Regions from separate parts of the Paraburkholderia sp. EG286B genome, predicted to be linked through region 1. Evidence: predicted binding sites of a transcription regulator. Region 1 holds the regulator's gene; the other holds the start of a gene.
The links. The regulator NrdR, encoded in region 1, represses ribonucleotide reductase genes. The targets are predictions, from matches to a motif close to CACNANATNTNGTG.
Positions count from the first base shown of each region.

Region 2: AB4Y42_RS35635 (ribonucleoside triphosphate reductase) is a predicted target of NrdR. The motif match lies at 12,815-12,828, and genes of this name have one in related genera.

Region 1 covers NZ_JBFRCF010000004.1:226,292-240,632, forward strand. Annotated here, with positions in the region: gene AB4Y42_RS09900 (ParB-like protein) at 1-370, shown strand, start outside; gene AB4Y42_RS09905 (LysR family transcriptional regulator) at 471-1,400, opposite strand; gene AB4Y42_RS09910 (cytochrome b) at 1,519-2,082, shown strand; gene AB4Y42_RS09915 (YceI family protein) at 2,144-2,731, shown strand; gene AB4Y42_RS09920 (YceI family protein) at 2,786-3,376, shown strand; gene AB4Y42_RS09925 (hypothetical protein) at 3,483-3,929, opposite strand; tRNA gene AB4Y42_RS09930 (tRNA-Lys) at 4,091-4,166, opposite strand; gene ybgF (tol-pal system protein YbgF) at 4,343-5,092, opposite strand; gene pal (peptidoglycan-associated lipoprotein Pal) at 5,116-5,622, opposite strand; gene tolB (Tol-Pal system beta propeller repeat protein TolB) at 5,641-6,933, opposite strand; gene tolA (cell envelope integrity protein TolA) at 7,070-8,068, opposite strand; gene tolR (protein TolR) at 8,065-8,511, opposite strand; gene tolQ (protein TolQ) at 8,536-9,213, opposite strand; gene ybgC (tol-pal system-associated acyl-CoA thioesterase) at 9,368-9,862, opposite strand; gene ydfG (bifunctional NADP-dependent 3-hydroxy acid dehydrogenase/3-hydroxypropionate dehydrogenase YdfG) at 9,931-10,677, opposite strand; ZMP/ZTP riboswitch at 10,838-10,975, shown strand; gene glyA (serine hydroxymethyltransferase) at 11,136-12,383, shown strand; gene nrdR (transcriptional regulator NrdR) at 12,399-12,878, shown strand; gene AB4Y42_RS09985 (GspH/FimT family pseudopilin) at 13,036-13,572, shown strand; gene AB4Y42_RS09990 (hypothetical protein) at 13,569-13,997, shown strand; gene AB4Y42_RS09995 (PilW family protein) at 13,994-14,341, shown strand, end outside.
Region 2 covers NZ_JBFRCF010000024.1:26,129-40,469, forward strand. Annotated here, with positions in the region: gene AB4Y42_RS35565 (cytochrome c1) at 1-490, shown strand, start outside; gene AB4Y42_RS35570 (Rrf2 family transcriptional regulator) at 562-1,032, opposite strand; gene AB4Y42_RS35575 (Crp/Fnr family transcriptional regulator) at 1,460-2,140, shown strand; gene AB4Y42_RS35580 (SCO family protein) at 2,176-2,754, opposite strand; gene AB4Y42_RS35585 (formylglycine-generating enzyme family protein) at 2,751-3,587, opposite strand; gene AB4Y42_RS35590 (NnrS family protein) at 3,922-5,118, shown strand; gene AB4Y42_RS35595 (hypothetical protein) at 5,154-6,461, opposite strand; gene AB4Y42_RS35600 (DUF2249 domain-containing protein) at 6,461-6,694, opposite strand; gene AB4Y42_RS35605 (peptidase U32 family protein) at 7,166-8,194, shown strand; gene AB4Y42_RS35610 (U32 family peptidase) at 8,235-9,122, shown strand; gene AB4Y42_RS35615 (SCP2 domain-containing protein) at 9,154-9,633, shown strand; gene AB4Y42_RS35620 (putative zinc-binding protein) at 9,657-10,049, shown strand; gene AB4Y42_RS35625 (anaerobic ribonucleoside-triphosphate reductase activating protein) at 10,069-10,803, opposite strand; gene nrdD (anaerobic ribonucleoside-triphosphate reductase) at 10,805-11,002, opposite strand; gene AB4Y42_RS35635 (ribonucleoside triphosphate reductase) at 11,006-12,751, opposite strand; gene AB4Y42_RS35640 (DUF2249 domain-containing protein) at 13,110-13,442, opposite strand; gene AB4Y42_RS35645 (nitric-oxide reductase large subunit) at 13,533-14,341, opposite strand, start outside.

The DNA.
Region 1 (14,341 bases):
CAACCAGTGGGTGCATCCGTTCGATGCCGCGGGCGAGCGCTGCGAATTCGACCAGTTGCCCAGGCAGCTCCTTGGGCTTGCCGACGATCCGTATCGCAGCCTCGCGGGCGAGTTGCGCACGTCGGGCGGCTACGCGAAGGACACGACGCCGTTCAGCGAATTCCTGTGGGCCGACTATCTGCGCCGCAAGGTATCAGAAACGCGCCTGCGCAAGGACTTCGACGCGGCGCTCGCCGACGCGCTGTCGCACGCACACGATCCCGACGCGCGTTATCTGCCGGGCTGGTCGGGCGTGGTGCCAGCCGCGCCGGCAGCGCCGTCGGCGGCGCCGGCTAAGGCTGACAAGCCTGCCAGGGTCAAGAAGGGCTGAAGCGGGCGGCGCACCCTGCCTCGCCAAGGCGAGATGCAGGCGTGCGCGGGGTGGCGTTCGTACCACCCGCACGCGCATCGCTTGCGCGCCAGTTCAGCGTTCAGCGGGCGTCGGGCAACGGCGACTGCGGCGGCGCGCCCTTCGTGAGGTAGTGGCAGAGCCACTCGCTGGCGGGGCCGCGCGCCGCGTCGGTGCGATGAATCAGCGAGATGTTGTAGCTCACCGAGCGCCGGTCCGCGAGCGCGACGCGCACGAGCCGCCCGGCTTCGAGATCGCCTTCCACGAGGTGCTTCGGCATCGACCCCCAGCCGAGGCCCGCGAGCAGCAGCCGGTGCTTCGCGCCGAGGTCGCCGAGCTTCCACGCGCGATTGCTGTACACGCCGAAGTTCTGGCCTTCGGTCAGGCGGCTGCGGTCGGTGAGCACCAGCTGCGTGTGCTCGCGCGCGTCCGAAATGCGCACGGGGTGCTCCGCCTTGGCGAGCGGATGGCAGGGGGCGGCCACGAGCACGAGTTCCACGGTGCCGATGGACTGCGCCTCGATCACGTGCGGCCAGTTGTGGTTCGGCCCGCTGATCCCCACCGCGCAGTCGCCGTCGAGCACGAGCTTGAGCACGCCGCCGAGCGCTTCCATGGTGAGATTCAGCGCGACGGTGGGAAACGTGAACGCGAATGCCTGCAGCGCCTCGACGAGGCGCTGCGACGGAAACATCACGTCCACGGCCAGCGAAACCTCGCCCTCGAGCCCCCTCTGCAGGCCGGCCGCCTTGGCGTTAAGCTGACCCATGAGCAGATCGAGGCGGCGCGCGTCGGCGAGGATCGCGCGGCCCGCGGCCGTGAGTTCCGGCTTGCGCTTGCCGCGCTCGAACAGCGCGACGCCCAGCAGCGCCTCGAGATTGGCGATCGTATAGCTGACCACCGACTGCGCGCGGTCGAGCTGGCGCGCCGCCGCCGAGAAGCTGCCGGTTTCGGCGACGGCGATCAGCGCGCGCAGCTGCTCGAGGCTAGGGGAGCGGTCCGAGGTGCGGTCCACGAGGTACGGTCCTTTTCGATCTATCGAAAAAATGGATGATAACCATCCATTTTAGACGATTGTTTGAATAGGTTTGGCCGGGTAAAGTGCACACCTCGAATAATGGAGTCGTATGCCGATGAACCCTGACGTCAAGCCCGCCGAGCGCTATAACGGCGTCGCCATGCTGCTGCACTGGCTGATCGCCGCGCTGATCGTCTGGGGCTTTGCGCTCGGCTGGATCATGACCGACATTCCCGGCATCACGCCCACCAAGCTGCGCTACTTCTCGTGGCACAAGTGGATTGGCGTGACCGTGCTCGCGCTCGTGCTCGTGCGCATTCTCTGGCGCGTCACGCACAGGGCGCCCGCGATGCCCGGCTCCATGCATGGCTGGGAACGGCTCGCCGCGCACCTGGGCCACACCGCGCTTTACGTGCTAATGGTCGCGATTCCCGTGACGGGCTACCTCTATAGCTCGGCGGCGGGCATCCAGGTCGTGTACCTCGGCATCTGGCCGATGCCTGTGCTGATCAGCCCCGACACCGCGCTCAAGGGCGTGCTGCGCGTCGTGCATATCTCGTTGAACTACACCTTGCTCACCGTCGTCGTGCTGCACGTGCTCGCCGTCATCAAGCATCAGCTGATCGACCGCCAGAACATCCTCTCGCGCATGCTGCCGTTCGGCACACCGCGTGACTGACTTCGCGGCGCGCATGCGCCGACTCCGTTTCCCGATGCCTCCCACCTTGGACCGACTGCCCATGATCCAGCGTCTTGCCCATTCCGCCTCCGTCGTCGCGCTCGGCGCGGCGCTCGCCGCCGGCGCGGCGTTTGCCACGACCTTCGCCACCAACGCCAACGCTGCTGCCGAAGCCGCGAAGAACTCCGTGAGCGCCGTGTTCAAGCAGATGAACGTGCCGGTCGAAGGCCGCTTCAATCACTTCACCGCCGACGTGCGCTTCGATCCGGCGAACGTCGCGGCATCGAGCGCGAAGCTCGACGTGGAGGTGGCGAGCTTCGACCTCGGCGCGCCGGAATACAACAAGGAAGTCGCCGGCGACGAGTGGTTCGACGCCTCGCACTTCCCGCACGCGACCTTCGTCTCCACGCAGATCAAAGCCGGCGCGAACGGCGCGTTCACGGTGGCTGGCAAGCTGACCATCAAGGGCAAGACGACCGACGTCGTCGTGCCGGTGCAGTACCGCAAGGACGGCGCCACCCAGGTGTTCGACGGCACGCTGCCCATCAAGCGCCTCGCGTACGGCATCGGTTCGGGCGAGTGGAAGGACACCTCGATCGTCGCCGACGACGTGCAGATCAAGTTTCACATCGTGTCCGCCGCGCACTGACGCGCGTACGGCAGCGCTTTTTCACCCCGTTTCTCCCGCACCAGGAATCGATTCATGAAGACCACGATTTTCGCCGCGGCCGTTGCCGCCTCGCTCGCCGCCTTCGTCGCTACGCCGGCGCTGGCAGCCGCCACGACCTACAACCTCGATCCGATGCACACCTATCCGAGCTTCGAAGCCGATCACTTCGGCGGCGTCTCGGTGTGGCGCGGCAAGTTCACGAAGAGCTCGGGCACGGTCACGCTCGACCGCGAGGCGAAGACGGGCACGGTGGACGTGACGATCGACGCAGCGTCGATCGATACCGGCAACGCGAAGCTCGACAAGCATGTGAGCTCGGCCGAATTCCTCGACACCGCGAAGTACCCGACGGCCACCTACAAGGGCACGTCGATCCGCTTCGACGGCGACAAGCCCGTGGAAGTGATCGGCACGTTCACGCTGCATGGCGTGACGAAGCCGCTGAACCTGAAGATCGACTCGTTCAAGTGCTTCCAGAACCCGATGCTCAAGCGTGAGGTGTGCGGCGCGGACGCGTCGGCGCAATTCGACCGCGCGGACTACGGCGTGAACTGGGGCCAGTCGTATGGCTTCAAGACGGCCACGACGCTGCAGATCCAGGTGGAAGGCGTCAAGGCAGACTGAGTTTGCGCGCGGCATGGACCGCGCGTCGCTCGATGCGAAGCCCGTGCGCTGTCAGGCGCGCGGGCTTTTTTTTGTTGCGGGCAGCGATAAGGACGACGAAGTGTCGTCACTGGATCGGCGAGGTTGCGTGCGTGCTGCGCGGCGACAGCGCGACATCGACGACATGCGAATGCCAGATGCCGCAGGTGGCCTTCACGGGCACCCAGGCGTACTTGCCGCGGACCTTGGCGAAGGCGCGCAGATGGATCAGCGTGTCGATGGACGGGACCGGCGTGAGCGTGTCGCTCGCGGCGGGCGCGGGCGTGGCATTGGCGCGCACTGGCTGCTCGATCGTCGCCGAGAGCGCGCGCCGATCGGGCACGAGCAGCGAATCGTAGCGCTGCGCCTTGTGCACCCACTGGTCGAGCGCGGCGACGCAATTGACGACGGCGTCCGGCACGCGAATGCGGCGCAGGTATGCGTAGTCTTCGGGTTGCGGCTGGATTTGCGCCTGAACGCGCAGACTGAGCCAGAATAGCGCGAGCAGGGCGCAGGCAAGGGTCGTGAACTTCATGATGACGTGGCCTGTGCAGCGGGGATGTGACGGCGGGGGAGCAGGGAGTATACATGCTGGGCGCATGCTCGCGCGCCGAGTCACTCAAACCGCTTGAGCTTGCGCCGTACGCTGCAAGGCAAAAAGCCCAGTCCGGAGACTGGGCTTTCTGTTTGATGCTTTGGTAGGCCGTACGGGATTCGAACCTGTGACCAACGGATTAAAAGTCCGCTGCTCTACCAGCTGAGCTAACGACCCAAAAGAGAAGCGGGATTATAGCGGCGCCGGGTCAACACGTCAACCTTTGCCGTCATAAAACCGATGGAAACGCCCGGAGCACGCCGTGCCCCGGGCCTTCCCTGTATGCGAGAGGCGCATTTCGCGGCTTTGGCATTACACCAGCGCCACGTCACGCCAAAACCAGCCAGCAGCGCTTATTTGAGCTGTGCAAGCTTGCTCTGCGCCGTCTGGGCGACATCCGAGTTGCCGTACTGCGAAACGACCTGTTCGAGCGTGCGTTTGGCCGCAGCCTTTTGCCCCTGCTCGATCTGGTTGTTCGCAATGGCCAGCAGCGCCTCGGGCGCACGCGGATGCTGCGGGTATTTGTTGACGACGTTCTGCCACGTCGCGGTCGACCCCTTGTAGTCCTTCAGCGCATAGAGCGCGTTGCCGAGCCAGTACTGCGCGGTCGGCTGGTAAGGACTCTGCGGGAACTTCGCGATGAAGCTGCGGAACGATGCCGCCGCGTTCTTGAAGTCGCCGTTGCGGAACTGCTGCGAAGCGGCGTTGAACGCGTCCATCTCGCCCGGCTGAACCGTGCCTTGCATGCCGTCCACGGTCTCCTGCTGCGGCTCGAACTTCTTGAGTCGCGTGTCGAGATCCGTGTAGTAGTCCTTCTGTTGCTTCTGCAGGGTCGCCAACTGGTTCGCCATATCCTCGTTCTGTCCGCGCAACGTCGCGACCTGCTGGTTGAGCTGGTCGAGGTGGTTGGACTGGTCGAGGATCGTGCGTTGAGCGGCGGACAGCTGGCTGGACAGGCTGTCCGTTTTCGCGCGCAGGTCGAGAATCGCCTGGCGCGCCTGATCGTCATCGAAGATACCCGCGTGGGCCGGCAGCGCCGCAAAGGCGACGCCAGCCACGCAGGCGGCTGCGGCTGCGCGCAGCGGGGAGAAACGGTGCGACATACGCCCCTTCATCCAATGCTCAATTACTGTTGATACACGAGGTCAGCACGGCGGTTCTGCGCCCACGATGCTTCGTCGTGGCCCGTTGCGACCGGCTTTTCCTTACCGAGGCTGACAGCTTCCATTTGCGAATCGGGCACGCCCATCAGCGAGAGGGCGCGACGGACCGCTTCAGCACGCTTTTGACCCAGCGCCAGGTTGTATTCGCTCGTGCCGCGCTCGTCGGTGTTGCCCTGGATCAGGACGTGACGTTCCGGGTGCGTCTTGAGGTACTGTGCGTGAGCTTGCAGCAGCGACTGGTAGTCGTCCTTGACGGCGTAGCTGTCGAAATCGAAGTACACGCTGCGCTTGGCGAGCGGGCTGTTCGGGTTGTTCAGCTCATCGACGTTCACCTGGGCGACCGCGTTCGGGTTCGGCTGGGTGTTCATCGCACCGGCGTTCGGGTTCGTTTCCTTGACACCCGACTTGCACGCTGCCAGTGCACCGATCATCAAAACGGCCAAGGCCAGGCGTACTTTCTTCGACATCATTTTTTCTCTCCTGAAGTGTTATTGCATAAAAGGACCCCAGGACGGCTCGCGTACGCTGCCGCCCTGAACGGACAGGATTTGCCGCGTACGACCGTCGGTCGATACTGCGGCCAGCACGCCACGGCCGTTCACCTGTGTGGCGTAAAGAATGTACTGACCGTTCGCCGCGAAGCTGGGCGATTCGTCATGTGTCGTGTCGGTGAGCGCAGTGGCGACACCGGACTGCAGATCTTGAATGTACAGCTTAAATCCGCCGCCCGTGCGTGAGATGTACGCCAGTTGCTTACCGTCCGGGCTGACCTTCGGGCTCGTGTTGTAGTTGCCCGTGAACGTCACACGCTGTGCCGCTCCGGCGCTTTCGCCCTGGGCCGGCATCTTGTAAATCTGAGGCTGGCCGCCGCGGTCGCTCGTGAAATAAATCCAGCGTCCGTCAGGAGAGTAGTTGGGTTCGGTGTCGATCGTCGTGCCTTGCGTGAGGCGGTGCAGGCCGGAGCCGTCGGCATTGACGGCGAAGATTTGCGTGTTGCCCGTGCGCGACAGTGCTACCGCGAGCGTGCGGCCGTCGGGAGACCAGGCCGGCGCCGAATTGTTGCCCTTCTGGTCCGAAATGATCACGCGGCGACCCGTCGGCAGGTCATGCACGTAGACGATCGGCTTCTTCTTTTCGAAAGATACGTAAGCGACCTTGGTGCCGTCGGGCGACCAGGACGGCGAGATGATCGGCTCGGGGCTCGACAGCGCGATGTGCGCGTCTTGTCCATCGGAGTCCGAAACCTGCAACTGGAAGCGGCCGCCCGTCTTGATCACGTATGAAAGACGCGTGGCGAACACGCCGCGATCGCCGAGCAGCTTCTGATAGATGTAGTCGGCAACCTTGTGCGCGCTCATGCGCAGGCCGCTTGCCGGGCTCGTGAGCACGAGGCCGCCGAGGCTTTCGCCCTTCACGGTGTCGTAGAGCTTGAAGCGCACTTCGTACTGGCCGTTGGCGAGCTTGTTCACGCTGCCCGCAACGAACGCGTTGGCGCCCTTGGCCTTCCAGCTGCCGAGGTCGACGGAGTCGTTTTCCGAGATCGGTGCGCTGCCGGCGTCGATATTGGTAAATTTCCCGCTGCGTTGCAGGTCGGCGCGGACGATGGCCGCGACCTGCTCGGGCGAATTCGCTTCACCGGCAAAGTTAGCCGTGGCGATGGGGAACTGGGTAGAGCCCACGCCGGTGACGAGGACGTTGAGTTGTGCGTTCGCCGCTCCGCCCGCCGTGATCAGGCAGGACGCGACGAGGGTTCGCAGGCCAAGCTTCGTCATCAATGTCATGCTGTGATATTTCCTGAAAAAAGCAATTTTGTCATAACGCGCAACAGCAGACTGACCCGAAAACGTTCGAATCGTTCCTTTTTAGCCACTGTTGCGCGGCGGCTTTCCTCAACCTTTCTGCGCCTTGCGCTCGCCATTAACCTGCCGGGCGCAAGGTGATCTTGAAGCTCGAAGGCGCCTTGCCGTCGGTATCGACCGGCATCGGATCCGAGCGCTGAACTGCCCGCAACGCGGCGTCGTCCCACGACGAGTTGCCGCTGCTGCGCGAGATCGTCGCCGAAAGCAGCGTGCCGGTCGGCGAGCAGCGCACCGCGATCTCCGTCTCGAGACCCGACGTTTCGCCCGACCACACGATGTTCGGACGCACGCGGCGGCGCACCTTGTCGGCGTAGCCCGGCGACGTCGCGTTGCCGCCCGAGCCGCTGCCCGTGCCGCTCTTCGCAAGACCGTTGCCGCTCGAGCCTTCGCCGCCGCCCATCGCGCCTTGCATCTGCGCGATGCGGGCGCGGCGTTCCGCGTCGAGCTTCTTCGCCTGGGCGTCAGCTTGCGCTTTCGCCTTGGCCGCCTTCTCCGCATCGGCCTTCTTCTGCGCGTCGAGCTTCGCCTGCTTCTGCTGCTCTTCTTCCTGCTGCTGCTTCTTGAGCGCGTCCTGCTGCTGTTGCTGCTGCTTTTGCTTCTCCGCCGCGGCCTGCTGCTGTTCCTGCTGCTGCTTGAGCTTTTCCGCCTTCTGCTGCGCGGCGAGCTGCGCAGCCTGCTGGGCCGCGAGCTGCTGACGCTTCGCTTCGGCTTCCTGCTGGGCTTTCAGACGCTGCTGCTCGGCCAGTTGCGCCTCGCGCTGCGCTTCCTGCTGCTTACGCTTTTGCTGTTGCAGCGCAATGTCGGCTTCCTCGGTTTGCGGCGGCGGCGGGGCAGGAGCGACCGGCGCGGGCGGCGGCAGCGGCTTCGGTGTCGACAGGTCCGGCACCTCGGTCCACAGTTCCGCCTCTTCACCCGCCGGCGTGCTGTTCTGCCAGTGGATGCCGTGATAGAGGAACAGACCGAGCAGCACGTGCATGAGCACCGCGAGGGCGATAGCACGTCCCGTGCCACGCTCTCGCGGAGGCTGCAGCGGATACGAATCGTTCTTGCGGATCATTGCGATTTGACGAGCAGTCCGACACGTTTGACGCCATGCGACTTCAGGTCGGACATCACGTTCATTACCGTCTCGTATTTGACGGACTTGTCGGCGGCGATCACGACGGGCTGGTCGGGATGGCTCTGCTCGCGATCGGCCACGAAGCCATTGAGATCGGCGCGCGACATGGTCTGCTGCTGCGTGGCGCCGGAGTCATCCTTGTAGCGTACGCTCAGATTGCCGTCGGGGCGAATATTGACCACGACGGGCGGCACCTGCTGCTGCTGCGACGCGCCGCCGACGGTCGGCAGGTTGACGATGGACGGCGCCACGAGCGGCGCGGTCACCATGAAGATCACGAGCAACACCAGCATCACGTCGATGTACGGCACGACGTTGATGTCGGCCATCGCACGGCGCGAGCGGCTGCCTCGCATGCTCGAACGGACTGAGCCTCCCATCTTCGACTCCTTGCTTCGTGAAGATTAGTGGGCCTGACGCTGCAGGATGTTCGAAAACTCTTCGATGAAGGTTTCGAAGCGGATCGCCAGACGGTCGATGTCGTGCGCGTAGCTGTTGTACGCGACCACCGCCGGAATGGCGGCGAACAGACCGATCGCGGTCGCTGTCAGCGCTTCGGCGATGCCGGGCGCGACGTTCGCGAGGGTGGCCTGCTGCACGTTCGCGAGACCGCGGAACGCGTTCATGATCCCCCAGACGGTGCCGAAAAGACCGATGTACGGACTCACCGAGCCGACCGAAGCGAGGAACGAGAGGTTCGCCTCGAGCGCGTCCATTTCGCGCTGGAAGGCGGCGCGCATCGCGCGGCGGGCGCCGTCGAGCACGAGGCTCGGATCGTTCAGGCGCTTCTCTTTCGCCTTCAGGAATTCGCGCATGCCCGACTCAAAGATACGCTCGAGCGCGCCGATCGTGTGACGGTTGTTGGCTGCGCTCTGGTAGAGCGCCTGCAGGTCGCCGCCTGACCAGAAGTCGCGCTCGAAGCGCTCTGTCTGGGAGCGCGCCCGGCGGATCGCAAACCACTTGCGGAAGATGAAAGTCCAGGAAATCAGCGACATGAGCAGAAGAAGCCCCATCACCGCCTGTGCCAGTATGCTCGCATTAAGAACGAGAGAAATGATCGACAGATCTTGTGTAGTGTTCATATAGGTTCGTTGTGACGTCCCGAAAGGGGCGAGCGGCTGCAAGACAACGCAAGGCTTCCTGTAGGCGGTTGGGAAGCTCTCGCGCCGTCGCGGCCGAACCCTGCTTGGTCCTGCATTGACCGGCGCGAGTTCACTGGCGTCGTATCAACGGTAATTACTGCACTGCCGTTGACACGGCGTACAGGTCTTTCTGGGGTCCACGTTGCAAGGCTTCATGAACGGGGGCCGGAATGGGTGCGGGCCGCATGGCCGTGCTGTCGACGCAGGCGACACGAATGGTGCCCGTGGCGAGCAGCGTGTTCTCGCGCCACGCTTCCTGCATGAAGTCGACCGAGGCGCGGCCCAGCTTCTCGACGCGGCTTACGGTGGTGACGACGTCGTCGAGGCGCGCGGGCGAACGGTAGTCGAGCGCGGTGCTGCGCACGACGAAGAGCACGCCCGTTTCCTCGGCGAGCCGACGCTGATCGACGCCGCACGCGCGCAGCCATTCGGTGCGCGCGCGTTCGAAGAACTTCAGGTAATTCGCGTAAAACACGATGCCACCGGCGTCGGTGTCCTCGTAGTAGACGCGCACCGGCCACGTAAAGCCGCGCCCGGCCGGTGACGACGCCGCGTCCGGCTTGCTGGTGGAATTTTCCATGCCGCGCATTCTACCGGAACGCGAGGCCCCTACGTCTTTCGTACGACTGACGTAAGTATTAAATTTGTAAGGTAATTTTAGCCGCGGTGGATACTGGTGCCGGCGAACGTCTGGGCCACGGGCATCAGTTCGATCGTGTTGATGTTGACGTGCGCGGGGCGCGTGGCGATCCAGTAGATCGAATCGGCGATGTCCTCGGCCGTGAGCGGCTGCACGTCCTTGTAGACGCCGGCCGCCCGGGTGTCGTCGCCGCGAAAGCGCACGTTCGAGAACTCGGTGCCGCCGCACAGGCCAGGCTCGATGTCGGTCACGCGCAGTGCCGTGCCCGCGAGGTCTGCGCGCAGGTTCAGGCTGAACTGGCGCACGAACGCCTTGGTCGCGCCATAGACGTTGCCGCCCGCATACGGCCAGCGGCCCGCCACCGAACCGAGGTTGAAAATATGGCCGCGGTTGCGCTCGACCATGCCGGGCAAAAACGCGTGAGTGACCTGCACGAGGCCCGTGCAGTTGGTGTCGATCATGGTTTCCCACTCGTCGAGGTCGGCCTTCTGCGCCGGCTCCACGCCGAGCGCGAGGCCGGCGTTGTTGACCAGCACGTCGATGCCGGCGAACCCGGGCGGCAGCGCGCCGGGCGCAGCTTCGACCGCCGCGCGGTCGCGCACGTCGAGCTCGATGGGCAGCAGGGCGTCGCCGAGTTCGGCGGCGAGGGCGTCGAGGCGGTCCTTGCGGCGAGCGGTGGCGACGACGCGATGGCCGCCCTTCACGAAGGCCCGGGCGATGGCGGCGCCGAATCCTGCGGAAGCGCCGGTGACGAAAACGATCATGGTGGCTCTTTGGTCTATAGAAGGCGAGAAAAGGGGAGAGCCTACTTGCAATGCCGCATTGCGGCAAGAAAGGGACAGTACGCGCACGGGCCGCATGGCTACGGGCGCACTGGGGGCGGGCGGTTGCCTATTCCCGGCCGTTCCAATAAACTAACGCGCTCAATCCCTGCGTGACTGGCGATAGGGTTCCGGAACGGCGGCATTGGCGGTAGCCATGCGCTCGTTATTGGGGACCCAAGGTGGAACGACCCACCGTGAAGCGCAGGGTGCCGTTTTGCCGTTCGCCTGGGCAGCCTGATTTCGCGCGCTTTCGTTTGCGCTGCGGAGGCTGTCCTGCCTCGCGTGTGCGGCACCTCCTTCCGCCACGTCAAGGCTGGCCTCTTCGCCAGCAGCGCCGCGTACCCGCTACGCGTTCCGCGCGAGACCCGGTCAACCTGAACACACTTAACGGAATCCGTATGTTTGACAGAGCCGAAAGCACCATCGCCAACGTCGATCCCGAACTCTTCAAGGCGATCGAACTCGAGAACCGCCGCCAGGAAGAGCACATCGAGCTCATCGCGTCGGAAAACTACACCTCGCCCGCGGTCATGGCCGCGCAGGGCTCGCAGCTCACCAACAAGTACGCCGAAGGCTACCCCGGTAAGCGCTATTACGGCGGCTGCGAAAACGTGGATATCGTCGAGCAGCTCGCGATCGACCGCGTGAAGCAGCTGTTCGGCGCCGAAGCCGCGAACGTTCAGCCGAACTCGGGCTCGCAGGCCAACCAGGGCGTGTTCTTCGCCGTGCTCAAGCCGGGCGACACCATCATGGGCATGAGCCTCGCCGAAGGCGGCCACCTCACGCACGGCATGGCGCTGAACATGAGCGGCAAGTGGTTCAACGTCGTGAGCTACGGCCTCGACGCCAAGGAAGACATCGACTACGAAGCACTCGAAAAGCGCGCGCACGAGACCAAGCCGAAGCTGATCATCGCCGGTGCGTCGGCATTCGCGCTGCGTATCGACTTCGAGCGCATCGCCAAGGTTGCCAAGGCGGTCGGCGCGTACTTCATGGTCGACATGGCGCACTACGCGGGCCTGATCGCCGCCGGCGTCTACCCGAACCCGGTGCCGCACGCTGACTTCGTCACCACGACCACGCACAAGAGCCTGCGCGGCCCGCGCGGCGGCGTGATCCTGATGAAGGCGGAGTTCGAGAAGCAGATCAACTCGGCCATCTTCCCGGGCATCCAGGGCGGTCCGCTCATGCACGTCATTGCCGGCAAGGCCGTGGCGTTCAAGGAAGCGCTCTCGCCGGAATTCAAGACCTACCAGCAGCAAGTGGTCGACAACGCGCGCGTGCTGGCGGAAACGCTGGTCAAGCGCGGTCTGCGCATCGTTTCGGGCCGCACGGAAAGCCACGTGATGCTGGTGGACTTGCGCGCCAAGAACATCACCGGCAAGGCGGCGGAAGCCGTGCTCGGCACCGCGCACATCACGGTCAACAAGAACGCGATCCCGAACGACCCGGAAAAGCCGTTCGTGACGAGCGGTATCCGTCTCGGTTCGCCGGCCATGACGACGCGCGGCTTCGGCGTGAAGGAAGCCGAGCAGGTGGGCAACCTGATTGCCGACGTGCTCGACAATCCGGAAGACGCCGCGACGATCGAGCGCGTGAAGGCGCAGGTCGCCGAGCTGACGAAGCGTTTCCCGGTTTACCGCTAAGCCACGCGATAACCCATGCGCTGCCCCTTTTGCCGGCACGAAGACACGCAGGTCGTCGACTCGCGCGTGTCCGAAGACGGCGCCGCGATCCGGCGCCGCCGCCGCTGCCCGGCCTGCGACAAGCGTTTCACGACGTACGAGCGGGTCGAGCTGGCGATGCCTTCGATCGTCAAGAAGGATGGCAGCCGCACGGAATTCGACCGCCGCAAGATCATGGCGAGCATGCAACTGGCGCTGCGCAAGCGCCCGGTTGCGGCCGATGCGATCGACGCGGCGGTTGCCCGTATCGAGTATCAACTGCTCGGCAGCGGCGAGCGCGAAGTGCGCAGCGAGCGCCTTGGCGAGCTCGTCATGGGCGAATTGCGCGAACTCGACAAGGTCGCGTTCGTACGGTTTGCTTCGGTGTATCGACGCTTCGAGGACGTCTCCGAATTCGAAGACGTGATCGAGGAATTCCGCCGCGCGGGTGCCAACAACCCCGCGAAAAAGCGCTGAGCGCATTCGCATTTTTCTTCCTCCCTGCCAGGCCGCGGTCGTAACGCTTGCATTCTCGCGAGCCGACGCTGCGCGCACCAGCTAGCCGTTCGGCTAATTGTTTCGTTTCGCTTTCGTCCGTAGATTGATGGCAATCCGCTCGAACTAAGGATTGCTCATGAAGTCCGGAGGATTCACGCTCATTGAGACGATGGTCGTCATCGTCCTGCTGGCGATCTGCGCAACGGTTTCCACGCCCGTTTTCACCGCATGGCGCGTGCGCGATCAGGTCGACGCGCGCGCCAATGCCATGCTCGGCACGCTCGCCTATGCACGCAACGAGGCCATACGGCGCAAGTCGCGCGTTACCGTTTGCCGCGTCGACGCCGCGCGCCATTGCCTCGAGGCGGGCAAAGCGTGTCCGTCCGGTATTGCCGACTGGTCCTGCGGCTGGGCCGTCATGATCGAGCGCGCCGGAGCGTCTATCCCGTTGCGCACCCAGCCGGCGCTCGACGCGATTTCCGTGGCGTCGGGGCTCGCTGCCATCACGTTTTCGCCGCCGGCGGGGCAGACCATCGGCAGTTTGCGCAACTTCGAGATCGCCCCGCGGGCGCCGTCGGCGGCACAACGCGGCGCGGGCTGGCGGCGCTGCATACGCATCGCGCAGGGAGGCCGGGCACGCATCAGCGACGGCGCATGCACGGGGGCGCCATGAGCCGCGTGAGCGAGCGCGGCGCGCGCGGGTCGACGCTGCTGGAAGTCGCCATTGCGCTCGGCGTCATGGCGATGTGCGGGCTCGGCCTCATGAGCACGCAGCTTGGGCTGGTCCGGCACGCGCAACTGGCAGCGGCGCGCGAGCGCGCGGCCTTTGCCGCTGACGCCATGGCCGAAGCGGCGCACGTGGCGGGGGCAACGCCCGCAGCGACTGATCGATGGAAGGCGCTGGCGGCGAGCGTCGTGCCCGAAGGGCGGCTGACCCTGTCGAGCGCGGGCGGCGACGCATCGATCGCGTCCGTGAGTTGGGCGGCGACACCGCTCGGCGCAGCGTCGGGATCGACCGCGCTTTCGCGGGTTGCGCCGTGTCTCGATGCCACGTCGCCCGCCGGACGCGCCTGCGTCGCGCTGGCGTTTTTGCGATGAACAAGCGTTTCGCTCACGTGCGCCAGCAGGCCGGCCACACCCTGCTCGAACTGACGATCGCCGTGGCGCTGGGCCTCGTGGTGACGCTTGGCGCGCTCTCGGCATATCGCACGCAGCGCCAGGCCTATGCGCAGGCGAACGACGCCGCGCACATCCACGAGGCCGGCATGAATGCGTTGATGCTGATCGGCGAGCAGATCCAGATGGCCGGCTTCGTTGCCGCGGACGCACGCTCGCCACTCGCCGGCCCAGCGATCTTCGGCTGCGCGGCTGGGCGCCCGGTCGACGCCGATGTGGCGCTTGTCTGCAAGCCGCTGCCGAGCCGCTCCGATGGGTTGGCCGTG
Region 2 (14,341 bases), on a different contig from region 1:
GGTGGGCAGCACGATGAGCGTCGCCATGCGAGCGGACGATGCCAGAAACTGGTTCGGCGCCGTGCCACCGGATCTTTCGGTGGAGGCACGTTCGCGCGGGAGCGACTGGCTCTATACGTACCTGCGCAGTTTCTACCGCGACGACACGCGGCCCACCGGCTGGAACAATCTGGTATACGAAAATGTGAGCATGCCGCACGCGCTGTGGCAGTTGCAGGGCGTTCGAACCGCGAAGTTCGAAGATACGATCGACAAGGACAGCGGGGAAAAGGCCCACCGCTTCACGGGTTACCAGCAGGTGACACAGGGAAAACGCTCGCCGGCGGATTACGATGCCGACGTGGCCGATCTGGTGGCCTATCTCGGCTGGATGTCCGAGCCGGAGCAGCGCACACGCAAGCAACTCGGCGTGTGGGTGTTGCTCTTCCTGGGCGGCATGACTTTCGTGGCGTGGCGGCTAAACGCCGCGTACTGGAAGGACATCAAATAACGAAAAGGCAGTTTTCTTTGCCTCGAACCGGCGCTGATCAGGCTATGAACGATAGCGGTGATCAGCGCCCGTCACGTCGACGGTTGCCGCATTGGCGAGTGATTGACTGGACGGCCGATGAGAAGGTGCGCCAACTCGCCCTGGTCGGACGCGAGGTCGGCGAGCGTGCAGCGATCGAGCACGTCGAAATACGCGCGCGTGGCAGCCCAGAATGTCGAACGAAGTCCGCAGGCCGCAGTGGTCGCGCTCGTGCCGTGCTCCGTGCCGAAGCGTTCGGCCAGGTCGAAATCCTGCTCCATCGTGCGCACGACTTCGCCTACCGTAATCAGCACCGCAGGGCGGCCAAGGCGCAAGCCGCCCGCGCGGCCTCGTGACGTGCGGAGATAGCCGGCCCTGCCGAGCGTATGGACGATCTTCGTCAGATGATTGCGTGAGATGCCGAATGCCACGGAAATCTGGTTGACCGTGAGGAGTTCGTCACGGTGAACGGTGGCGTAGACCAGCACCAACAGACCATATTTGGTGAAGCCTGTAAGCCGCATAATGATTTTCTAACGTTGATTGGCGATAAAGGCGCAGTTTCTTTCAGCCGCAATGTGGTGAATCGCTTCCGGATGAAAGGTTGGTGCATAGATAGTATGGCTGCATCGACCACAGAGAAAATGCTACGGCTCAATGTTTCCGCGAGTTGATTCAATTGAGCATTGGCATGACGGCCGCACTGGCGCGAGGGCTTCGGTGAGAGCGCATGCAGGTGCATGCATACCGTTCGAAGTGAGGGATAGCTGTTTGATGGCGGACAAATATAGCCACACTCGCACGCGCGACAATACAAAAGTTACCCCAAAGCATTGATCGACTGCCATGTCTTTGATTACCGATTCCCCTACGTGCGCCCAATTGGCGAAAGCAGCGGCTGAAACAGATAGCCAATTGCAATCCAAAGCTGCGACTGGCCGGAGTAGCCCGGTGAGGGTAGGCAAGATTCGCATCCAGGACTTCCTTTCGAAGATGCCGCTGTTCAATGAAATGTCGGCGGAAGAACTCGATGTGCTGGCACTGGGCACCACCGAGCTGCGGGTGGCGCGCGGCGCGACGATATTTCGCCGCGGCGATCCCTGTCTGGGTTTTCATACGGTCGTCTATGGGCTGATCAAGCTGAGTTTCAGCTCTCCCGTCGGCGAGGAGAAGATCGTTCGTCTCGTCGGGCCGGGCGACGGCTTTGGGGAGGCGCTGATGTTCATGGACAAGCCCTATATCGTGTCCGCGCAGGCGTTAGCCGACACCTTGCTCCTGTATGTGAAGAAGTCGGTGGTCGTATCGGAGCTCGAGCAGGATCCGGCCTTTGCACGCAAGATGCTGGCTGGTCTCAGCATGCGTCTTCACAACCTGATGCGCGACGTGGAGGCGTACTCGCTCCAGTCCGGAACGCAGCGCGTAGTCGGCTATCTCCTGAATCTCGTGGACGACACCTGCGAGAGCGCGCAGCAAGTGCGGCTCGAAACGGGCAAGCGAACGATCGCTTCGCGGCTCAACATCACGCCCGAGCATTTTTCGCGCATCTTGCGTGACCTGAGCGTGCGGGAACTGATTGAAATAAAGGGCCGGGAAATCACCATTCCCGATGTCGCGCGTTTGAGGAAGGGATGACCGAGCGCGCGTGCGCCGTCGCGCGCGTAGCGGCCCTAGTGACCCGTGGAGCGCGCACGCACTGCGGAAACAAACGCCGGGTCGACTTTGCCGATGACCGACGTCCGCGCAACGATACGTCCGTTCTCGTCCAGAAGCGCAATCACGGCATTGTGGCTGAAGTCGCTGTTCGTGCGCTGCCGGTAAGCGACACCGAGCGCCGCGGCAAACGCCATCAAGTCTCCCGCCGTCGAGCGCGTCAGGCGCCAGGACGCCGCGTCCAGCCCGTGCGCCTTTGCCATCGCTGCGAGGTTCACGACGTCGTCGTGTTGCGGATCGATGCTGACCAGCAGCACGGAAGGAACGCCTCGATCCTGCGCGCTTGCCGCGCGGCGAACCTGGTCGATGGTGTCGATCGTCAAGGGGCAAGCCGCCGAGCACGCCGTATAGAACATGCTGACGATGACCGGCTGGCCGCGCATCGACGCGAGGTCGAATTGCCGCCCTTGCTGATCCTGTAGTGTGAGCGACGTCTGGTACAGCGAATCTCCAGGCAGCGAGAGCGATGACGTGGCTGCGAAGGCCGCCGGCGTACTCAAAAGAATTGCGCAAAGCAAAAGAATGAAGCGCTTCATGATCCACCCTTGTCGTCGATGTTCATATCCTTGACGCAGCGGAAACCTACGCTGCGACTGCTGTCGGCCGGTTTCAGTGCCGAGAGGGCAGCGACGCGCATCATCAGCGTGTAGTCGCTGCGGTCGAGGAACGCGAGCGCTGCGCCGCCACAGAGCCGGAGTTCGCTGTTGTCGCCTGAATTGCGCGAGTCCGCGTTCGCGAATGGCGCGGCATAGTCGTCCACCCATTCGCCGGTCAGCACATGCATGCCGTGCAGCCCATAGACATTTGGGCGTTGATGAACGGGCGTCATGTGCGGCGAACCGAAAGTCGCCATCAGGTTCGCGAGCAGCCGCGCTTGCCGGTCGGAGTCGTGGCGTGCGTCGCGAAGCTTTGGGTCTGCCGCTGCCGCGTATTCCCATTCGATCCACTGCGGCAGCCGTGCCTGCTCCGATGCGCAGTAGGCACGCGCCGCAAACCAGCTAACCCCTGTTACGGCTTCATCGGCTGGAGCGTCGGGGCCGGGATTCAAAGGTCCGGACCAGTGCGAAAGATATCCGGGGGTGGCAAACAGGACGGCGACGCGGTCGCGACGCCAACGCGGTTCGCCGCTGACAAAGGCGAGGAAATCCGCATTCGTCACGAGCCTTTCCCGCATGCGAAACGGTGCGACGACGCGTTTGTCACGGGTGTCGTCGGCTAGTTTGATAGCACTACGGAATGATCCACCCGGCACTTCGACATAGCGCGTGTCGGCCAGTGCGCACGAAGCGGCGAGGGAGAGCGTCACGGCGAGAAGGAGCAACCGGAACCGCATGAACAGCTTTCCTCCGAACAAAAAGCTCAGCGACAACGGATCACGGCGTTGTTGCGCCGAAGTGCTGCAATGTCGTCAATCGCCTGAATGCAGCTGTGCCCGGCGGTGGCAGTGAATGGCATCCATCACGGAGCAAAGGATGAATCATACTTTCGGCAGCCGTATACCCCGCGTCAAGCGGGATAAAGAAAATACTTAACACCGCTTCAGGAATACACGTCGCGTGTTCGCCGGTTGTTGCAGACGATCGCACGAAACGCAGGCACAGGGGGTTGCGCGGCAGCAAATGCAGCTTCGGTGCGAGGGGACATCATGTATCGCGGCCGTTAAAGCAACGAATCATCTCGGGCTTCATGTGGGAGAGTTTTCCGTGGTTCAATTTCTCAAGATCGAAGAGCCGCCGCGCACACCCGTGGCCGTGCAAGGCTTCGCACTCTGGCGACTGGGTTTCCGTCCCTTCTATCTGTTCGCGAGCGGTTTTGCCGCCGTGTCGATTGCACTCTGGGCGCTGCAGTTTGCCGGCTTTCTCAAGGGCGCCTATTTGCGCGGGCCGATCTGGCATGCGCATGAAATGCTCTTCGGCTTCACGCTTGCCGTGGTCGTGGGCTTCCTGCTGACCGCCGGGCGCAACTGGAGCAACCGGCCAACGCTTTCCGGTCCGCCGCTCGCTGCCTTGGCCGCGCTTTGGCTTGCCGGCCGGGTGCTGGTGCTGACGCCCTGGGGCTGGGCGGCGGCAATGGTCAACGTGGCCTTTCCGCTCGCTGCCGCGGTTGCGTTGGGCGTTCCGTTCTTCGCGTCGCGCAATCGCCGCAACTATTTCTTCGTCGGCCTGCTCGTGCTGCTGGCGCTGGCGCAATTGGTCGTGCACCTTGGCGAACTGGGCGTGCTGCGGCTGCCGGGCTGGGCCGGTGTTCAGCTCGGGCTCGATGTAGTCCTCTTCATCATGTCCGTGATGGGAGGGCGCGTCATTCCGATGTTCACCAACAACGGCGTGCCGGGCACGAGGGCAATGCGCAGGTCCTGGCTCGAGAAGGCCGCGCTGGGCTCGGTGCTGGCGCTGCTGGCTGCGGACGCGTTCCAGCTCGGCGGCATCGCGCTGGCGTTGCTGTGCGCATGTTGCGCGGGTGTGCAACTGGCTCGCTGGTGGCTTTGGCAGCCGTTCAGGACCTGGCGCGTACCGCTGGTCTGGGTACTGCACCTCGCGTACCTGTGGATACCCGTGCATCTGCTGTTACGCAGCTTTGCGGCGCTGGGCATGATCGCCCCTTCAGTGGCAACGCATGCCTTGACGGCAGGCGCTATCGGCGGACTCGTGATCGGCATGATGACACGCACTGCGCGCGGGCATACTGGCCGCCCGTTGCGTGCGGGCCGCGCCGACATCGCCTGCTACGTCATGATTGCGCTCGCAGCGCTCGTGCGGGTGGCACTGCCGATGGTGGTGCCAGCGCTGACGGTCCATGCGGTGTTGTGCGCCGGGTTGCTATGGTCTGCCGGTTTCGCGCTGTATGCGATCGCCTATTGGCCCGCACTGACGCGTCCACGCATCGACGGACGTCCGGGTTGAACCATGGCCTTGATGGCCCGACCTGCGCCCAGCTCTCAGGACGCACGGATCTGCGTTGAGGAAGCCTTGCGCGCTACGCCCAGATAGATCCGGACCGCGCCGAGCATGTTCAGCCCAAGCCACGCCGCTGAAACGCCGACACCCAGGCCGCTCACGCGCGCAAAGACCATGGGCTTCAAACTGGCCGCGAGCAACAACGCAAGGGCGACCAGGTGCGCCCGGAATTGCATTGAAGCCGCGCGGTCCGGGATCATGTCCTTGACTTTAGGGGCGAAGCGCATGGCGGCGCCAGTGAGTGTACGTTGAGCGTGATACCAGAGCAGAAACGGGACGATCTTGTAGAGCATGCCGTTGACCAGCGACCACGCCACCCCGAAGAGCAGCAAGACGCCGAACGCGACGGCGCAGGCGGGACTACCCGTTTTGACCTGAATGGCCCACAGCGGCCCGCATCCGGCAAGGCATAGCATGGCCATTCGCCAGAACAGTGTGGTGGCGTCGGCGGCGGGACGCTTGCGTGTCCACAGCAGACGGAGCGTGACAACGGCGAACGCGGCAAAGGCAACGAGCAGAAGCGCACCGAGCGGTGTTTCGATGCGGGGAATCATTGCGGCGCTGAGCGAAATCAGCGCGAGCAACGCGAACGCACCAGGTGCAAGCGCAACGGCGAAAACACGCGGATAAGGCTCCGTCACGACGAACATCGGAATCAGCTGATATGCCATCCCGATGGTGAGCAAACCCACCCAGCCCGACAAACCCCACATGGCATGAAGGTTGGTGAGCGCGACGATCGGCAGCGCCATGCCAAAGGCTTGCGCGCCCGTCAGTAGCAAGCCGAGTGCGATGGTCACGAGCAAGGCGACGAGCGCGAGCCGGCTCGCTCCCAGCACGTCCGCGACACCGTTACGCGCTTCGTGGTGATATCGCCAGAAGCCGATCGCGCACGCCGCGAGGAGCCAGGCAAACGCGGCTGCGAGCAAGAGCAGCGCGATGGCATAGAGCGCTCGCGTGCCGGCCATGAAAGCGGAAGAGAGCGCCAGCGTGCCTGCTGTAAGCAGCGTATGCACGACGACCGCGCTCGCGCCGGTTCCCGCAACGCGAACGCCGGTCGCGACGGGAAGGATCTGCATGAGCGCACCCACCATGACGCTCGTGAGAATGCCCAGTGTGAACAGATGCGTGAGCGCGAGCGAGACCGGGGACCAGCGCGATGCCAACGCGTCCGGTCCCTCCCACACAAGGAGACCGGCGGCCAGCAACGCGAAAACGGGGGCATTGAGGAAGAACCGAAACGGTACCGAAAGCGCGGGCGAACTGTCGAGCGAAAGTGCGCGGCGCATTAGTGTCTGCGCCAGACTCGGACCTCATGATGCCTGGGTGCGATCCTTTCACCGATGAATTCGAAGCCCTTCTCGATGAGCAGTCCATATAGGGGAAACGGTTCCCGATCGATCACGACTAGCAGCTGGTGATCCGGCTCCAGCATGCCCAATGCGTGCATCACCCGCTCCAGCGGTTCAGGCGGCGGAAGGCCGCGCACGTCGAGGTTGACTTCGTGTTCTGGAAAGTTCATGAGTAATCCTCTTTAAGTCCAGCCTGAAGAGATGTGCCGATGCAGGCGCCGCCATGACATAACACTACCTGAAAGCAGGCACGTTCTGGCAATAACCCCGTTGATGGCGCATGTTCCGGGTGCGATGGGGGCAATATTCTTGATAGACATTAAGGCGATCAAGACACTGCGGTTACAGACTGTCGATCTCCACTTATTCGCTCTCTGCGTGGGCGGTCCGGCGATCGGCTGACTTATTTGACTCATGCGTCGGTACCGGCGGCTGCGCAGCGCACGTTTTATGTATTCATTCCTGTTTCGGCCCGACGGTCTACTGCTGCAACTCTGCCTGACGCTCACGGCGCTGGACTGCATGCAGTCTTCATTGCGAGTGCCATTGAGGATAGGCCTCGTGCTGCTCGTGCTGGTGTTCTGCGGACTGAATTTCGACCCCCGTCTTCTCACAACCTCGATCGGTTATCTTCCATGAGTCTGGCCAACACAAGTCACGATGGGTCGCCGCCGCTGGAACTGGTCTGCCCGGCCGGCAGTCTGCCGGCGCTCAAGGCCGCAGTCGACAACGGCGCCGATTGCGTCTACCTCGGCTTTCGCGATGCGACGAATGCCAGGAACTTCGCCGGCCTGAACTTCGACAAGGACGCGATTCGCGCGGGCATAGCGTACGCGCACGCAAGGGGGCGAAAAGTCTTCCTCGCCCTGAATACCTATCCGCAGCCAACGGGCTGGGCCGCGTGGCGCGAAGCCGTGGACGAGGCCGCCCGATGCGCGATCGACGCAATCATCGTCGCCGACGCGGGATTAATGCGCTACGCCGCCGGGCGGTATCCGCAATTGCGTCTGCATCTGTCCGTGCAGGGGTCCGCGACCAACTACGAAGCAATCAACTTCTACCGCGAGCATTTCGGCGTCGTGCGTGCGGTTTTGCCGCGGGTTCTGTCCGTGACGCAGGTCGAACAGGTCATCGAGAAAACGCCAGTGGAAATCGAAGTATTCGGGTTTGGCAGCCTGTGCGTGATGGTGGAGGGGCGCTGTGCGCTTTCCTCGTATGCCACCGGCGAATCGCCCAATACGCAAGGGGTGTGCTCGCCCGCGAGATCGGTGCGATGGCAGCAAACGGCGCAAGGTCTCGAATCCAGACTGAACGGCGTGCTGATCGACCGCTACGCCGATGGCGAAAACGCCGGCTATCCCACGTTGTGCAAAGGGCGCTTCGAGGTGTCGGGCGAGCGTTACTACACGATCGAAGAGCCGACCAGTTTGAATACGCTCGAGATATTGCCTCGCCTCGCGCAGATCGGTGTACGCGCGATCAAGATCGAAGGCCGGCAACGCAGTCCCGCCTATGTTGCACAGGTCACCCGCGTATGGCGCGACGCCATCGACCAGTGCCTCGTCAATGGACCTCGATATAGCGTGAAGCCCACGTGGATGGCGGAACTCAACAAGGTCGCCGAGGGGCAGCAGCACACGCTGGGCGCATATCACCGCCCGTGGAAGTGACGGAAATGACGCATTCTTTCAGCATTCGGGGGTAGGCACTGTGAAGATTGCCTTGGGGCCGGTCCAGTATTACTGGTCGCGCACAGCGATGATGCAATTCTATGAATCCGTCACGGACGCGCCGGTCGACGTGGTGTACCTGGGCGAAGTGATCTGCTCGCGGCGCCATGAACTTCGATTCAACGACTGGCTCGATATTGCCGACATGCTAGCCGACGCCGGCAAGGAGGTCGTGCTCTCTACGCAGATTCTTCTCGAGTCGGGCAAAGACATGACGACGCTGCGGGAAATTGCCCACAATGGCCGCTACAGCGTCGAGGCTAACGACATGGGCGCGGTGCATTGCATCGAAAATACGCCGTTCGTCGCGGGGCCCTGGCTGAACGTGTACAACCCGCCAACTCGAGACCTGCTGGCCGGACTGGGGGCGCGGCGCTGGGTGATGCCGCTGGAAATGGCGAAGGACGGCCTCGCGCGGATGCAGGCGGAACGGCCGCCCTCGATGCAAACGGAGGTGTTTGCGTATGGCCGCATGCCGCTTGCGTTTTCAGCGCGATGCTTTTCGGCTCGGCATCGCAACTTCCCTAAAGACAATTGCCAGTATGTCTGCATGGATCATCCGGATGGCCTGATGATGGAAACCCAGGAAGGCAAGCCGTTCCTGGTGCTGAATGGCATTTCGACGCAATCGGCGCTCGTGTACAACCTGATTCAGGAAGTGGAGGCGTTACGTGCGCTGCACGTCGACGTATTGCGTTTGAGCCCCCAGTCGCAACACACGGTGGAAATCGCGGGTTTCTTTCGTGACGTGATAGACGGCCGCCTGGACAAAGGCGACGCGCTTGCCAACATGCTCCCCCTGATGGCCGGACAGCCCTGTGACGGCTACTGGTACGGCCTGCCTGGGCTGGAACGGACAGCCGTTTGAATTCGTTCTCCGCTCTTAAAAGAAATACGCAATGAGTTCCGCTACCTATCAACTGCCCTCGGTATTGAAGAAGGCGCTTTCCCTGCTGCCGGCCTATCCCGGCTCCGTGTTGTTCGCGGGCGCGCTCAATGCGGTGCTGGCGCGGCACCTGCCCGCCGACACGCTGGATCGGCTCGACGGCCGCGCGCTGCGCATCGAGGCAAGAGACGCCGGCATCGCTTTCGATTTCGTTTGCCGTGGGGGCCGTTTCTCCGCCGTGCGGTCTCAGAGCGAAGTCGCATTGACGATCAGTGCGAGCACGCACGATTTCATGCTGCTCGCGCAACGCAAGGAAGATCCCGATACGCTGTTCTTCAGCCGCCGCCTGACGATGGAGGGCGATACCGAATTGGGCCTGCTGGTGAAGAACGCGCTGGATGCGACGGATCTGGCGACGTACTTTTCGCTCGGCCGCTTCGCACCGGAACGCTGGCTTCGACGCGTCCGCGAAATGAAAGGTCCGTGGATGTGAACCCGTATCGAACGAGGTCTTCGATGACTGTTGACAGAAAAGCGTTGCCGCTCGTGTACTCCTGCTCGGGCTGTTCAAGCGCGGCGCAGATGGCCAATCATGTCGCCCTGCAGCTCGATCGCCGTGGCGCAGCGGAAATGTCCTGCATCGCGGGCGTGGGCGGCGACGTTCCTGCGCTGCTGAAGATTGCCGGATCGGGACGGCCCATCGTCGTGATCGATGGCTGTCCTCTGGCGTGCGCGCAAAAGTGTCTGGAGCGACACGGCATCGCTCCCGATCAGCACGTTCAGCTGGCCGACTGTGGTGTGAAAAAGCGCTTCCATGAAGACTTCGATCGCGAGGAAGCCGAGCAGGTCATCAGTCGCGTGCTTGATTCCATAGTGGCGCTCGGCGCGCTCCACGCCAAGATACGGTGAGGCCGTCTGCATATTCGCTTTATCCGCGGCGCAGCGTGAAGGCGGGAAACAGTGCGGCTATCCTGCCGACAAGTTCCTGATCCGGATAGCCCGCCATCGATGCGGCGTTCAAACCGTCGTCGTCACAACCTTGAGTGCGAAAGACCTGCAGCGCGTAGTTCGTTACGTTCATGGCCGAAAGTGTTTGCGCAAGGCTCAGGATTTTGCTTTCTGGCAGTAGCTCGGGATGTAACGTGGTTCGGCATTCGTATTGCACGCCACTGGCCAGCACGGCCTCAAGACTGGCCAGCGCATGCTTTCCACTTGAGGGCACGTAAGTGACGCTCCCATAGTCGCCAAACGCCGCCTTGACGTCCAGTCCAACCCAATCTAACAGCGGCAAGACTTCCTTGAGACGTCGCGGATGCGTACCGGCAGTATGCAGGCCAACCTTGAAACCTAGCGTTCTCACATCGCGAATGGCCTGCCCGAGCGCCGGATCGCCTGTCGGCTCGCCGCCGCTAAAGACCACGGCGTCGAGCAAGCCCACGCGGCGCGTCAACAGGTTCAGTACGGCTTGCCACTCGAGCGCACCATTGCGGGTGCGCGGCTGCAAATGCGGATTATGGCAATACGCGCAGCGCCATGGGCATCCCTGCACGAATACGACCGCCGCAATCTGGCCTGGATAATCGGTTGCGGTGAAAGGGACCACCCCGCCCACGCGCAGCGAGCGGGGTGCTTGCGGGCCGAAGTCCGGCCCGCGCGATTTCATCTCAATGGGCAAGCCGTGCCTCGCGTTCGCTGAAATATTTGCGCTCGTGGAATTCGCCCTTCTTGCCGGTGTTGAACGAAGAGACCGGCCGGTGATAACCCATGACGCGGGTCCAGATCTCGCAGGGCTGGCGCTCTTCGTCGGAGAGCGTGACGCCAGCGTGGTTAGCCTTCGCGGATTGAGAGAGTACGGTGCTCATGGTTCAGACCTCAGCGGGTTCGAGTTGAGAAAGCTTGCGTTGAAGGATTTCTTCGTCGCAACGTGGGCAAAACCTGTGGCTGCCGCCCAGGTAGCCGTGCTTCGGGCAAATCGAGAAGGTGGGCGTGACGGTGATATAGGGCAGCGAGAATCGGTTCAGCGCGCGTTGCACCAGTGTCCGGCACGCGTTGGCCGAGGAAAGCGGCTCGGTCATATACAGGTGCAATACCGTACCGCCTGTGTATTTGCGCTGTAGATCGTCCTGGCGCTCCAGCGCTTCGAACGGATCGTCGGTGAAGCCAACGGGCAACTGCGACGAATTCGTGTAGTAGGGCATATCCGGCGTGCCGGCCTGCAAGATGCCCGGAAAGCGTTTGCGATCTTCCTTGGCGAAGCGGTAGGTCGTTCCTTCGGCCGGCGTGGCTTCGAGGTTGTACATGTGGCCGGTTTCCTCCTGATACTCGAGCATGCGCGCGCGCACATGATCGAGCACGCGGATCGCCATGGCATGTCCCCATTCGCTGGAGATATCGTGTTCGTCGGACGTGAAATTGCGGATCATTTCGTTGATGCCGTTCACGCCCAGCGTGGAGAAGTGGTTGCGCAGCGTGCCGAGGTAACGCCGCGTGTACGGGAACAGCCCGTTGTCCATGTGGTGCTGGATGACTTCGCGCTTGATCTCGAGACTCGTCTTGCCGAGCTCGAGCAATTCGTCGAGGCGCCGGAGCAGCCCGGCTTCGTCGCCGGCATGGAGGTGGCCCAGACGCGCGCAGTTGATGGTGACGACGCCAAGGGACCCGGTCTGTTCGGCGGAACCGAACAAGCCGTTGCCGCGTTTGAGCAGCTCGCGCAGATCCAGCTGCAGCCGGCAGCACATCGAGCGGATCATGTTCGGCTTGAGTTCAGAATTGATGAAATTCTGGAAATGGGGCAGTCCGTAGCGGGCGGTCATTTCGAACAGGCGGTCGGCATTCGGGCTGTGCCAGTCGAAATCGGGCGTGATGTTGTAGGTTGGAATCGGAAACGTGAAGGCGCGGCCTTTCGCGTCGCCGGCCATCATGACTTCGATATACGCCTGATTGATCATGTCCATCTCGGCCTGCAGATCGCCGTAGGTGAAGGACATTTCTCGCCCGCCGATCAGCGGCACCTGCTCGCGTAGATCTTCAGGGCAAACCCAGTCGAATGTGAGATTCGTGAAGGGCGTTTGCGTACCCCAGCGCGAAGGCACATTGAGGTTGTAGATCAATTCCTGAATGTATTGGCGAACCTCCGCGTAAGACAGATCGTCGTGACGCACGAAGGGGGCCATGTACGTGTCGAACGAACTGAACGCCTGCGCGCCCGCCCATTCGTTTTGCAGCGTGCCGAGAAAATTGACGATCTGGCCAATGGCGCTCGACATGTGTTTCGGCGGCGAGGCTTCGACTTTTCCCGGTACACCGTTCAGGCCTTCGTTGAGGAGCGTGCGCAGCGACCAGCCTGCGCAATATCCCGAGAGCATGTCCAGGTCGTGAATATGCAGATCCGCATTGCGGTGGGCCTGGCCAACCGCCGCCGGGTACACATGACTGAGCCAGTAGTTGGCAATGACCTTGCCCGAGACGTTCAGGATCAGGCCGCCGAGCGAATAACCCTGATTGGCGTTGGCGTTGACCCGCCAGTCCTGTTGCTCGAGATACTCGTCGATCGAAGAGCGGACTTCGATCAACGGCTTGTCCTGCTGGGTCTTGCCCGGCGCGCCTGGCAGCGCGGGGGCGTGGCCGGCAATCGAGGCGGGAAGCGCAAGGGGCACGGTGAACCCTCCTTTGAATACTAGATATTGTTGGCGAGGCGATCTTATTGACTACATGTAGTGCGTGTCAACGACACTCGACGACGCATTTGGCGGGACTTGATCCGTGCTAATTTCGCGGGATTCGTGCTGCGGAGGCGACGCTTTGGCGGCGTCACGCGGGACACGACGCGGCGATTACACGCACGCGTCGATGGCGATTGGCGACGATCGAGGGAGAGAGGCCGGCACAGCGCGCGAATGCGGCTTGCGCGTGCCGGCCTTGCAGGAGGGAGGGATGCCGTTTGAGGAGGGAGCCAGTGCGAGGCGCGCGTTAGCCGCCGCTGCACCCGCAGGTGCCGCCGGAGCTGCCGCAGCCGCCCGCAGCCCGCTCCTGAGTGCCAGCGGTGTTCGAATCAGGGCTTGCGAGCACGAAGTCGATCACGACCTGCTCCGGCTGGCGCGCCACGTATTCGATACGAACCGGACGCGGATAGTACTGGGCGATTTGCTGCAAGAGGGGAATGGGATCGTGGTCGTTCACGAAGCGCATCGTCTCGCCGTCGTCGAGCGCTTCCAGCGCACCGAAAATCGCTGCATGACGGAATCGTTTGGCAATGCCGCGCGCGTCGAATACATAGGTACGGCTGTCGAGAATATCGGCCATATCAGGCTCCTGGTGAAAATAGTGGAAGTGTGAAAAGCATGTCCTGAAGGTAGCCGGCCACCGATCGTGGCCGGCTTGTCAGTGCGGCGTTCAAACGCGTTGAGCCGCCTTGTGTGTCGCCTTGGCTTCGACGGGGACAGCCGTTTCGGGGCGGCGGAACAGCAGCCGCGCGGCGAACCAGCAGAGGTACAGCACGCCTGCCGCGAACACCACGTCACCGGGCACGCGCAGCCACACCAGCGTTTGCATCAGCGACGAATGAATGACTTCCGGCGAGCGCGCATACCAGAGTCCCTTGCTCACGCTGGCCCATGCCTGGTAGATGCCGGAAGGCAGGATCGAGATGAACACCATCATGAAGAGGCCGATGTTGAGCATCCAGAACGCCATCTTGAGCAGCGAGTCGTCCCAGGCCTCGCGCGACGACATGCCGCGCAGACAGAACAGCATCAGCCCGATCCCGAGCATGCCGTACACGCCGAACAGCGCTGCGTGACCGTGTGCCGGCGTCATGTTCAGGCCTTGCACGTAGTAGAGCGAGATGGGCGGGTTGATCGAAAAGCCCAGCAGGCCCGCGCCGACGGTATTCCACACGCCCACGGCGACGAAACAGAGGATGGCCCACTTATAGGTCTGCACCCACGGTGCGGCCTGCGTCCTGCGATACGTTTGCCAGCCTTCGAGCCCGATCAGTGCGAGCGGCACGACTTCGAACGCGGAGAACACGGCGCCGACCGCGATGACGGCCGTGGACGCCCCCGTGAAGTACAGGTGATGCAGCGTGCCGAGAATCCCGCCGAACATGAACACGATCGTTTCGAACACGATGGCGCGATTGGCCGTCGACATGCGGATCAGGCCGAGGCGCGAGAAGATCAGTGCGATCACGGCGGTGGCGA